DNA from 4 places in the Rhizobacter sp. P2_G4 genome. Region 2 is predicted to be linked to each of the others. Evidence: predicted binding sites of a transcription regulator. Region 2 holds the regulator's gene; each other region holds the start of a gene.
The links. The regulator LexA, encoded in region 2, represses DNA repair genes until DNA is damaged. The targets are predictions, from matches to a motif close to ACTGTATNNNNATACAGT.
Positions count from the first base shown of each region.

Region 1 (2,199 bases), on a different contig from region 2:
TGTTGGCGCGCCCCAGGTTGAGGTTTCGGAAGAACGCTGCGTATCGCATGGGATGTGACCTCGATGGCAGTGGCGCCTTGCCGCTCAGGAGTCCGGCGCCAACAACGCGCGTGCCGAACCGCTCGGCGCACCACTCGGCTCATTCGGTTCTGAGATCAGCCCAAGTTCCATTCTTTGATCCATTGATGATGACCGAGCCCGGCATGACTGAGGATGAGTGCGAAGCGAGTGGCCGTCCATCGGATGGGTTGGATCGCATGCTCGGCGACCAACTGCGGGTCGTACAACATTGTCATGTGAGGTGTACTCGAGGATTGTGGGCGATGGCCGAATTGCCGCAGCGCCCTAGCGAGTGGCTGACGCAACCGCGCGATGGCTTCATCGCTCTTCGCGTCACACCGCAGAACGAAAGCGTTGCTTTCCTTGAAGCTCATTGCGCGGTCGAAAGTGATCTCGAACGGCGCGCAGTCCACGCGGCTCGCCGCAGCAACGGCCGCATCGATCTTCTCCTGAGGGATTTCATCCACAAAACCATCCACCTTCAGCAGCGTGATGTGCAGACGATCTTGCAGCAGGAGTTTGCCTGGGAGCCCGTACTGGCCGCGCAGCTTGCTTGCGAGGCCAACGAATTGCCGAGCGTCGGTGAACTCGGGAAAGATGGCCAGGAACAGCGTGTATCCGAACAAGGTGCCATGCGACGTGCTGATCAAGGCCGGCCTGAATGGTGGCGAAGGTGCATCGAGCCCGGGCAGGCTCAGCTGTGACGAGAGGGCGTTCGAACGCTGCATGGGATTTCTCCAGCAAGGCAGAAGCCTATAGGTGGAACGAAAAGAATACTGTATAAACATACAGCCTTCAATGCCACTTTGACGCCTTCGTTCCCGCCTTGCCCACCGTGCCGCGCCATGCAGTCATCCATCCTGCTGCCGTCTTACGCCGAGTTGCACTGCCTCAGCAACTTCAGCTTTCTCACAGGTGCTTCCCGCCCTGAAGAGCTCGTCGCGCGGGCGCAGGAGCTCAGCTATGGCGCGCTGGCTCTCACCGATGAATGCTCGCTGGCCGGCGTGGTGCGTGCGCACAACGAGGCCAAGGAGCGCGGCTTTCATCTCATCATCGGCAGCGAGATGCGCCTGCACTCGGCCTTCAACGGCGAGCCGCATGCGCGTCTGGTTCTGCTGGCGCAAACGCGGCGTGGCTACGGCAACCTGTCTCACTGGATCACCGTGGCGCGCAAGCGTGCCGACAAGGGCCGCTACCTCGCCCACCCCGACGATGTGGAAGGCAAGGTGCCCGACGGTCCCACGCTCGCCGGCCTGCCCGAATGCCTGGCGTTGCTGGTGCCGAGTGCTTCGCAAGCGTACGAAGAGGTGCTCGCGCATGCCCAGTGGTTGAAGAGGTGGTTCCAGGAGCGCGCCACCATCGCGATCGAGCTGCGCCATGGCGCGGGTGACGACGAATTGCTCGAGGTGGTGCAGCGCGTGGCGAAGGAAACCTCGTTGCCCATTGCCGCCGCCGGCGGGGTGCTGATGCACGTGCGCTCGCGCAAGCCTTTGCAGGATGTGCTCACCGCCACGCGCCGCGGCTGCTCGGTGGCGCAGTGCGGCAATGAGCTGCAGCCCAATGCCGAGGCGCACCTGCGGTCGCTGTCGAGGCTCGGCAGCCTCTACCGCGCCGAGTGGCTCGAGAAGACGATGGAGCTGGCCCGCACCTGCACCTTCTCCCTCAACGAACTGCGCTATGAATACCCGCAAGAGATCGTGCCGGTTGGCGAGACGCCCACGAGTCACCTGCGCAAGCTCACTTATGCGGGTGCGCTCAAGCGCTTTCCGCGCGGCCTGCCGGAGAAGGTGTGCGACCAGATCGAGCATGAGCTCGACCTCATCCAGCAGCTCGACTACGAGCGCTACTTCCTCACCGTGGCTGATGTCGTGCAGTGGGCGCGAGGCCAGAAGATTCTGTGCCAGGGCCGCGGCAGCGCCGCCAACTCCGCCGTCTGCTATTGCCTTCACGTGACCGAGATCGACCCCGACCGGGCCACGCTGCTGTTCGAGCGTTTCATCAGCGCCGAACGCAAGGAGCCGCCCGACATCGACATCGACTTCGAGCACCAGCGCCGCGAACAAGTCATCCAGTACATCTACGGCAAATACGGGCGGCATCGCGCCGCTCTCACCGCCGTGGTCATCTGCTATCGCCCGC
Region 1 covers NZ_JBFUFG010000006.1:173,982-176,180, forward strand. The annotation lists gene AC1DYS_RS21735 (DUF1697 domain-containing protein) at 1-49, opposite strand, end outside; gene AC1DYS_RS21740 (2'-5' RNA ligase family protein) at 156-788, opposite strand; gene AC1DYS_RS21745 (error-prone DNA polymerase) at 906-2,199, shown strand, end outside.
Region 1: a site for LexA is predicted at 836-853, ahead of AC1DYS_RS21745 (error-prone DNA polymerase). Genes of this name have one in related genera too.

Region 2 (2,199 bases):
CCGGCTTGGTTGGTGCCAGCACGCGCTGCAGAAAGTAGGCCGTCTCTTCGAGCGTGTCTGTGCCGTGGGTCACGACGATGCCGGCCACGTCCGCTCGCGCCAGGTGGTGCGCCACGCGCAGCGCCAGGCTGCGCCACACCGCAAAACTCATGTCCTTGCTGTCGAGCTGTGCGACCTGCTCGCATTCGAGCGGCACGGCAGCCAAGGCCGGCACGGCCTGCACGAGTTGCGACACGCCGATCTGCGCCGCGGTGTAGCCCACGTTGTCGCCGGCCACGGCCGATGTGCCGGCGATGGTGCCGCCGGTGCCGAGAACCACGATCGTGCTTGCGTTCTTTTGCATTTTTCTCAAAGCTGGATGAAAATACAGCCACTGGATGGATGTTCAGCCTCGAACGTTCCGCCCTGTCGCTACAAGGATTGCCATGTACGAAGCGCCCAAACTGACCGACCGCCAGCAGCAGATTCTCGACCTGGTGCAAAGCGCCATCGAACGAACCGGCGCGCCGCCCACGCGGGCAGAAATCGCTGCCGAACTCGGCTTCAAATCGGCCAACGCGGCCGAAGAACATTTGCAGGCCCTCGCCCGCAAAGGCGTCATCGAACTCGTGGGTGGCACCTCGCGCGGCATCCGTTTGAAGTCTGACACATTGCGTGCGCTCAACGAGAGCCGCGGCAAGCAGTACAGCCTGCCCTTGCCCAGCCTGTCGCAGCTCACGCTGCCGCTGGTGGGCCGGGTGGCAGCCGGTAGCCCCATCCTCGCGCAAGAACACATCGACCAGACCTACCTGATGGAAGCCAGCATGTTCCCGCGCCGGCCCGACTACCTGCTGAAGGTCAAGGGCATGAGCATGCGAGACGCCGGCATCATGGACGGCGACCTGCTCGCCGTGCAGAAAGCCAAGGATGCCAAGAACGGCCAGATCGTCGTCGCGCGCCTGGGCGACGAGGTCACCGTCAAGCGCTTCAAGCGCACCCGCACGAGCATCGAGCTGCTGCCCGAGAACCCCGACTTCCAGCCCATCGTCATCCCCTTCGGTGACGTCGATTTCGAACTCGAAGGCCTGGCGGTCGGCTTGATCCGCAACAACATGCCGATGTGAGCGAAGTTGTCATGGCCACTGCCTCATCCGTCAAAGCTCAGGCCGTCAAGGCGCCGGCAATCAAAGCTCCGAAGGCGCACAGCGCAGCAGAGTGCCAGGCGCTCGAGCAGTTGCCCAACATCGGCCCTGCCTTGGCTGAAGACCTGCGCCTGATCGGCATCGATCACCCCAAACAGTTGCGCGGCAAAGACGCCTTCGTGCTTTACCAGCAGCTGTGTGCCATCACCGGCCAGCGCCACGACCCGTGCGTTCTCGACACCTTCATGGCCGCCACCGACTTCATGGCCGGCGCGGCGCCAGCGCCGTGGTGGAGCTATACGGCTCAGCGCAAAGCGTTGTTCGGGCAGGTGTGACAAGCCGGTCTGGGAGACCGGCGCAGCAAGTCCGCACTGAGCACTTGAGCACCGCGTTGCCTGAGCTTCTGGATATCGACGAACTATGTTCGCGACTGTCTGAGTGTGAGCCGGGGTCGGTCATTGGTGTAGAAGGTTTCATGGGCGCAGGCAAGTCTCATCTTGCTTCTTCAATCGGTTCGCGGCTTAGCCTTTTAGTTGTACATACCGACGACGTCGTAACTCCAGCCAACTCCAGCCGTCCCTACGAAGAACTTGTCGACTACGAACGTCTGCAGACGCAAATCAAGAAAGCGGCGGTTCTCCGGTTGTCCGTCGTAGTTGACGGAATTTGTCTGCGCAACATCTTGGCTAGAGCTGGCGTTTCTGCAGCGAAGTACATCTATGTGAAACGCATGACGGAAGGCGGGCTCTGGCACGATGGGTTTCATCTTTCAAGTTTCGAAGGCGACCCTGGCAGCACTCCAGGAGAGCCAGAGCAAAGCGACTTCATGTATCACGTCGAACAACGCCCACATGAATGCTCTGATTATTTTTTTGAACGCATAGAGTAAACATTCGCCCGGTAACTGACCATGAAACAGTCCATCGGCCAAATCTCCGTCGTCGTGCGCGACTACGACGAAGCCATCGACTTCTATGTGAAGACGCTTGGCTTCACGCTGGTCGAAGACACCTACATCGCGAGCCAGGACAAGCGCTGGGTCATCGTCGCGCCACCGGGATCGACTGAGTCGCGCCTG
Region 2 covers NZ_JBFUFG010000007.1:45,327-47,525, forward strand. The annotation lists gene AC1DYS_RS22715 (asparaginase) at 1-343, opposite strand, end outside; gene lexA (transcriptional repressor LexA) at 426-1,103, shown strand; gene AC1DYS_RS22725 (helix-hairpin-helix domain-containing protein) at 1,115-1,456, shown strand; gene AC1DYS_RS22730 (P-loop nucleotide/nucleoside kinase family protein) at 1,501-2,010, shown strand; gene AC1DYS_RS22735 (VOC family protein) at 2,032-2,199, shown strand, end outside.

Region 3 (2,199 bases), on a different contig from region 2:
CGGGCAAAGGTTCGTGGCTCGATTCGTCGCGCGCTTGCACCAGGAAAACGCTGCCGACGTTGCTGCCCTCGCGCTCGGCGATCCAGCAGGCTTCGCGTGTGGGGTCGAAGCGATCGACGAAGTCGGCGGCAATGCGGGCCACCAGCGCTTCGAAGCGCATGTCCCAGCGGTATTCCTGCGCGTACAAGGTACCGTGCCGTGCGATCACCCAGCCGATGTCACCAGGGCGATGGGGTCGCAGCAGATAGGGCGGCGCGCCATGCTGCGGCGCCTGGTCGCCGAGCAGGCGTTCGATGGTGGCCATGGCTTGCAGCAGTTGCTGCTGGCTGGCCTCGGGCAGCGCGCCGAGCAGGCCGGCCACTTGCTCGCGCGAGCGGGTGTTCAGCGGCGCGAAGGCCTTGCGGCCGGCTGCGGTGAGGCTGAGATGCACATGGCGCGCATCGGTGCTGGAGCGGGTGCTCTTGATCAGCCCGCGTTCCTTGAAGCTGCGCAGCAGGCGGCTCAGGTAGCCGGCGTCGAGATCGAGGGCATGGGCCAGGTCGGTGGCGGTGGGGTTCTCGTGGTGGGCAAACTCCCACAGCAGGCGCGATTCGGCCAGGGTGTAGGGCGAGTCGAGCAAACCTTCGTGCAGCACGCCGATGCGGCGGGTGTAGAACCGGTTGAAGGCGCGAATGGTCTCGATGCGGTCGGTCGTCGTCATGCGATGGCATTCTGCACAGATGTTTGCCAAAAGCAATCATCTGTTTGCCAAAGACAATCCAGGGTAGAGCGGGGTCATTTGCATAAATGACTGTATGAACATACAGTATTCTCATGGATGCGATGCCCACTTCCCTGCTGCCTCCGGCCCCTGCGCCGGTGCAGTCGGCGCGCGGGCCGCTGCCGCCTCCGGAGACCTTGCATCCGAGCTTGTGGCTGGCGCATCAGCTGGGCCGCAGCGCCGACAACACACTGCCTAGCGGCTTCGGCCCGCTCGATGCGCAACTCCCCGGCGGCGGGTGGCCGCGCCGGGTGTTGAGCGAGTTGCTGCTGCCACACCCCGGCATCGGCGAGATCCGCTTGCTGTCGGCTTGCTTGGCCGCGGTGCAGAAAGCAGGCCGGCTGGTGATGATGTTCGACCCACCGGCTGCAGTGTCTGCCCCCGCCTTGGAAGAACTGGGGCTCGACGTGGCGCAGCTGCTGGTGGTCCAGACGCATCTTCAGGTGCGCCCCGGTGCCGATCGCCTGTGGGCGCTCGAGCAGTCCCTCAAGAGCGGCCATGTGGGCGCAGTGGTGGCGTGGATGCCTCAGCGCTTGCGCTCCGAGCGCTTGCGCCGGCTGCAACTGGCCGCGCATGCGCACGACGGCCCGGCCTTTGTGCTGCGAGAGATGGCGGCGCAAGGCCATGCGAGCGCCGCACCGCTGCGCCTGGCCTTGCATCCGGCCGGCGCTGACCAGTTGGCGCTGCGCCTGCTCAAGCGGCGCGGGCCGCCCTTGCTTACGCCTTTGCATCTGGCTTTGCCGCCGGTCTTGTCTGCATCGGCGCTGCGCCGCGCGCAGGCCTGGAGTGAAGGCTTGGCCGAGGCCCCGCAGCCACTGCGCGCGGCCACCTTCGTCAACCTGGCGTGACGGTTGTGGGCTGCGGCTGCCATGTTGTGGGTCGGTCTCCATCTGCCATGGCTGTCGCTCGAATCGTTTGCGGCCACATTGCCGCCGGCACAGGCCGGGCAGCCCCTGGCGTTGATCGACGCGCACCACATCGTCAGTGCCAATGCCTGCGCCCTGGCCCTGGGCGTGACGCCAGGTCTGAAGCGTGCCACGGCGCTGTCGCTCGCGCCTCACCTGGTGCTGGGCCAGGCCGATGAGCTGCGCGATGCCCAGGCGCTGACGAGCGTGGCGCATGCCGCGCTGGCGTTCACGCCGGCGGTGAGCCTGTCGCCTCCCGATGGTGTGTTGCTTGAGGTGCAGTCAAGCCTGCGCTACTTCGGCGGGCTGCAGCCGCTGGTCCAGCAGCTGAGGGCCACGCTCGCCCCCTTGAACCACCAGGTGCATTGCGTGAGCGCGCCCACGGCGCAAGGGGCGGCTCTGCTGTCGCGCTTGCATGACGGTTTGCATTGCATCGACCGGCCTGCCTTGCAGAAGGCGCTGGATGCTGCACCCGTGTGGCTGCTCGCAGCCGGGAGCGAGCACCGCGAGGCCGTGCAAGGCATGGGCTTGCGC
Region 3 covers NZ_JBFUFG010000006.1:169,600-171,798, forward strand. The annotation lists gene AC1DYS_RS21715 (bifunctional helix-turn-helix transcriptional regulator/GNAT family N-acetyltransferase) at 1-700, opposite strand, end outside; gene imuA (translesion DNA synthesis-associated protein ImuA) at 823-1,608, shown strand; gene AC1DYS_RS21725 (Y-family DNA polymerase) at 1,630-2,199, shown strand, end outside.
Region 3: a site for LexA is predicted at 790-807, ahead of imuA (translesion DNA synthesis-associated protein ImuA). Genes of this name have one in related genera too.

Region 4 (2,199 bases), on a different contig from region 2:
GTCCTCAGGTCGCGGCTGGCTACGACGCGTATCGAACGCCTGCATGCGCGCGAGCAATGCCTCCACCTGCGGCGGTGCCCCGGTGGCGAAGCGCCAACCCGGCAAGTCGGCACCCATGCGCTGTGCGAACTCCGCCAGCGTCTGCGGTGTGTCGTGCCAAGGGTCGACGGTGATCGACAGGAACCGCACGGCTGCACGCACGTCGCCCGGCAGCGCGCGGTGCAGTTCGGCCAGTTCGTGCACTTGCGTCGGGCAAGTGGCCGAGCAGCCTGTGAAGACGAAGTTCATCAACACCGGGCGGCCTTTCAATGAGGCCGCGTCCACGGCCAGGCCTCGGTGGTCGCGCAGGCCGACTCGCTGGAGTACCGCAGGCTGGGCCCACGCATTCAGGGCAAGGAAAGCGGTGCCGACCAGCACCGCCAGAAATCGGCTCACGAGCCTCAGCGCGGCAGGCGCAATGGCAGGTCGGTCGGAATCCGGTAGGGCGGTGTCGAGCGAATAGAAAACTGCATTGGAGTACTTCGTGGCGGCTGCTTCGGGTACAGGCACACGAATGTAGGCAAGCGTCGCCAGACTTGCATGATGGTCAAGTGATCGTTCTCTTACCCGGTGGCGATTTGCGAAGTGGGCGTGCTTTGGACCTTGCAATTGACAGCGTTCAGGCCAATTGCCGGCTGTCTTTCGGGTCCGCACCATGACGCGCATCCGTCGCGATGCGGCCGCGATGGCGTTGGTCGGTCGTGCAGGCGCAGCGCTCGCCCGCGCGGCCCACACAAAAAAATCGGCGCTCAGCGCCGCCACCAGAGAAGGTCTCATTCAAGAAGCCGTCCCCGGCGCAAAAAAACGATTCGTTACCTTATGCGGGCACCACGCGAATGTCACCTCCGCAAACAGGGGGATTCATCAGAGAACAGGGCCGCCGAATTTCGGCCGCCCTAGTGGCGCCGCGCTCGATGCTGTATGAAAATACAGCTTTCCGCCCACCCCATGCCCCCGCCTCTTCAGCGCCTGATTGCCCACCTCGACATGGACGCGTTCTATGCGTCCGTCGAGTTGCTGCGCTATCCCGACCTGAGAGGCCAGCCCGTGGTCATCGGCGGCGGGCGAGACAGCCGGCCGGTGTTGTTGCCCGACGGCACGCGGCGCTACGCACGCTTGCGCAACTACACCGGCCGCGGCGTCATCACCACGGCCACGTACGAGGCGCGGGCGTTCGGCGTCAACTCGGCGATGGGCATGATGAAGGCCGCCGTGCTGGCGCCCGAGGCCGTGCTGCTGCCGGTCGACTTCGACGAGTACCGCAAGTACTCACGCCTCTTTAAGGCCGCCGTGCGCAGCATCGCGCCCATCGTCGAAGACCGCGGCGTTGACGAGATCTACATCGACCTCACCGAGATCCCCGGCGCGCAGCACGACCAGGGCCGCGCCGCAGGGCAGGCGCTGAAGGACGCTGTTCACCAAGCCACCGGCCTCACCTGCTCGGTGGGCGTGACGCCGAACAAGCTGCTCTCCAAGCTCTGCTCCGAGCTCGACAAGCCGAACGGCCTCACGCTGCTGTCGTACGACGAGATTCCCTCACGCATCTGGCCGCTGGCCGCGAAGAAGATCAACGGCATCGGTCCCAAGGCCACCGAGAAGCTCACTGCCCTGAACATCCACACCATCGGGGACCTGGCCGCCGCCGACCCGGCCTTCCTGGTCGCCAACTTCGGCAAGAGCTACGGCGCCTGGATGCACGAGGCCGCGCATGGCCGTGACGAGCGACCGGTCGTCACCTACAGCGAGCCCAAGTCGATCAGCCGCGAAACCACCTTCGAGCGCGACCTGCATGCCGTGCGCGACCGCAACACGCTCACGCCGATCTTCACCGAGCTGTGCATCGAGCTTGCAGGCGACCTCACGCGCAAGGGCTACGCGAGCAAGACCATCGGCATCAAGCTGCGCTTCGACGACTTCAAGATCGTCACGCGCGACCTGACGCTGCCCGCTCACACGATGGACGCGCACACCATCCGCCGTGCTGCCGGCGAATGCTTGAAGCGCGTGGACTTGACGCGCCGGCTGCGCCTGCTCGGTGTGCGTGCGGGTAGCTTGGCCAAGCTCTCCGACCTGCTGGACCCGCGCCACACCACCGGTGCGGTGCCCATGGCGCAGGAGCCAGTGCCTGCTTACCATGATGCACCGATGCCCTTGTTCGAC
Region 4 covers NZ_JBFUFG010000004.1:395,789-397,987, reverse strand. The annotation lists gene AC1DYS_RS17830 (SCO family protein) at 1-435, opposite strand, end outside; gene dinB (DNA polymerase IV) at 988-2,199, shown strand, end outside.
Region 4: a site for LexA is predicted at 956-973, ahead of dinB (DNA polymerase IV). Genes of this name have one in related genera too.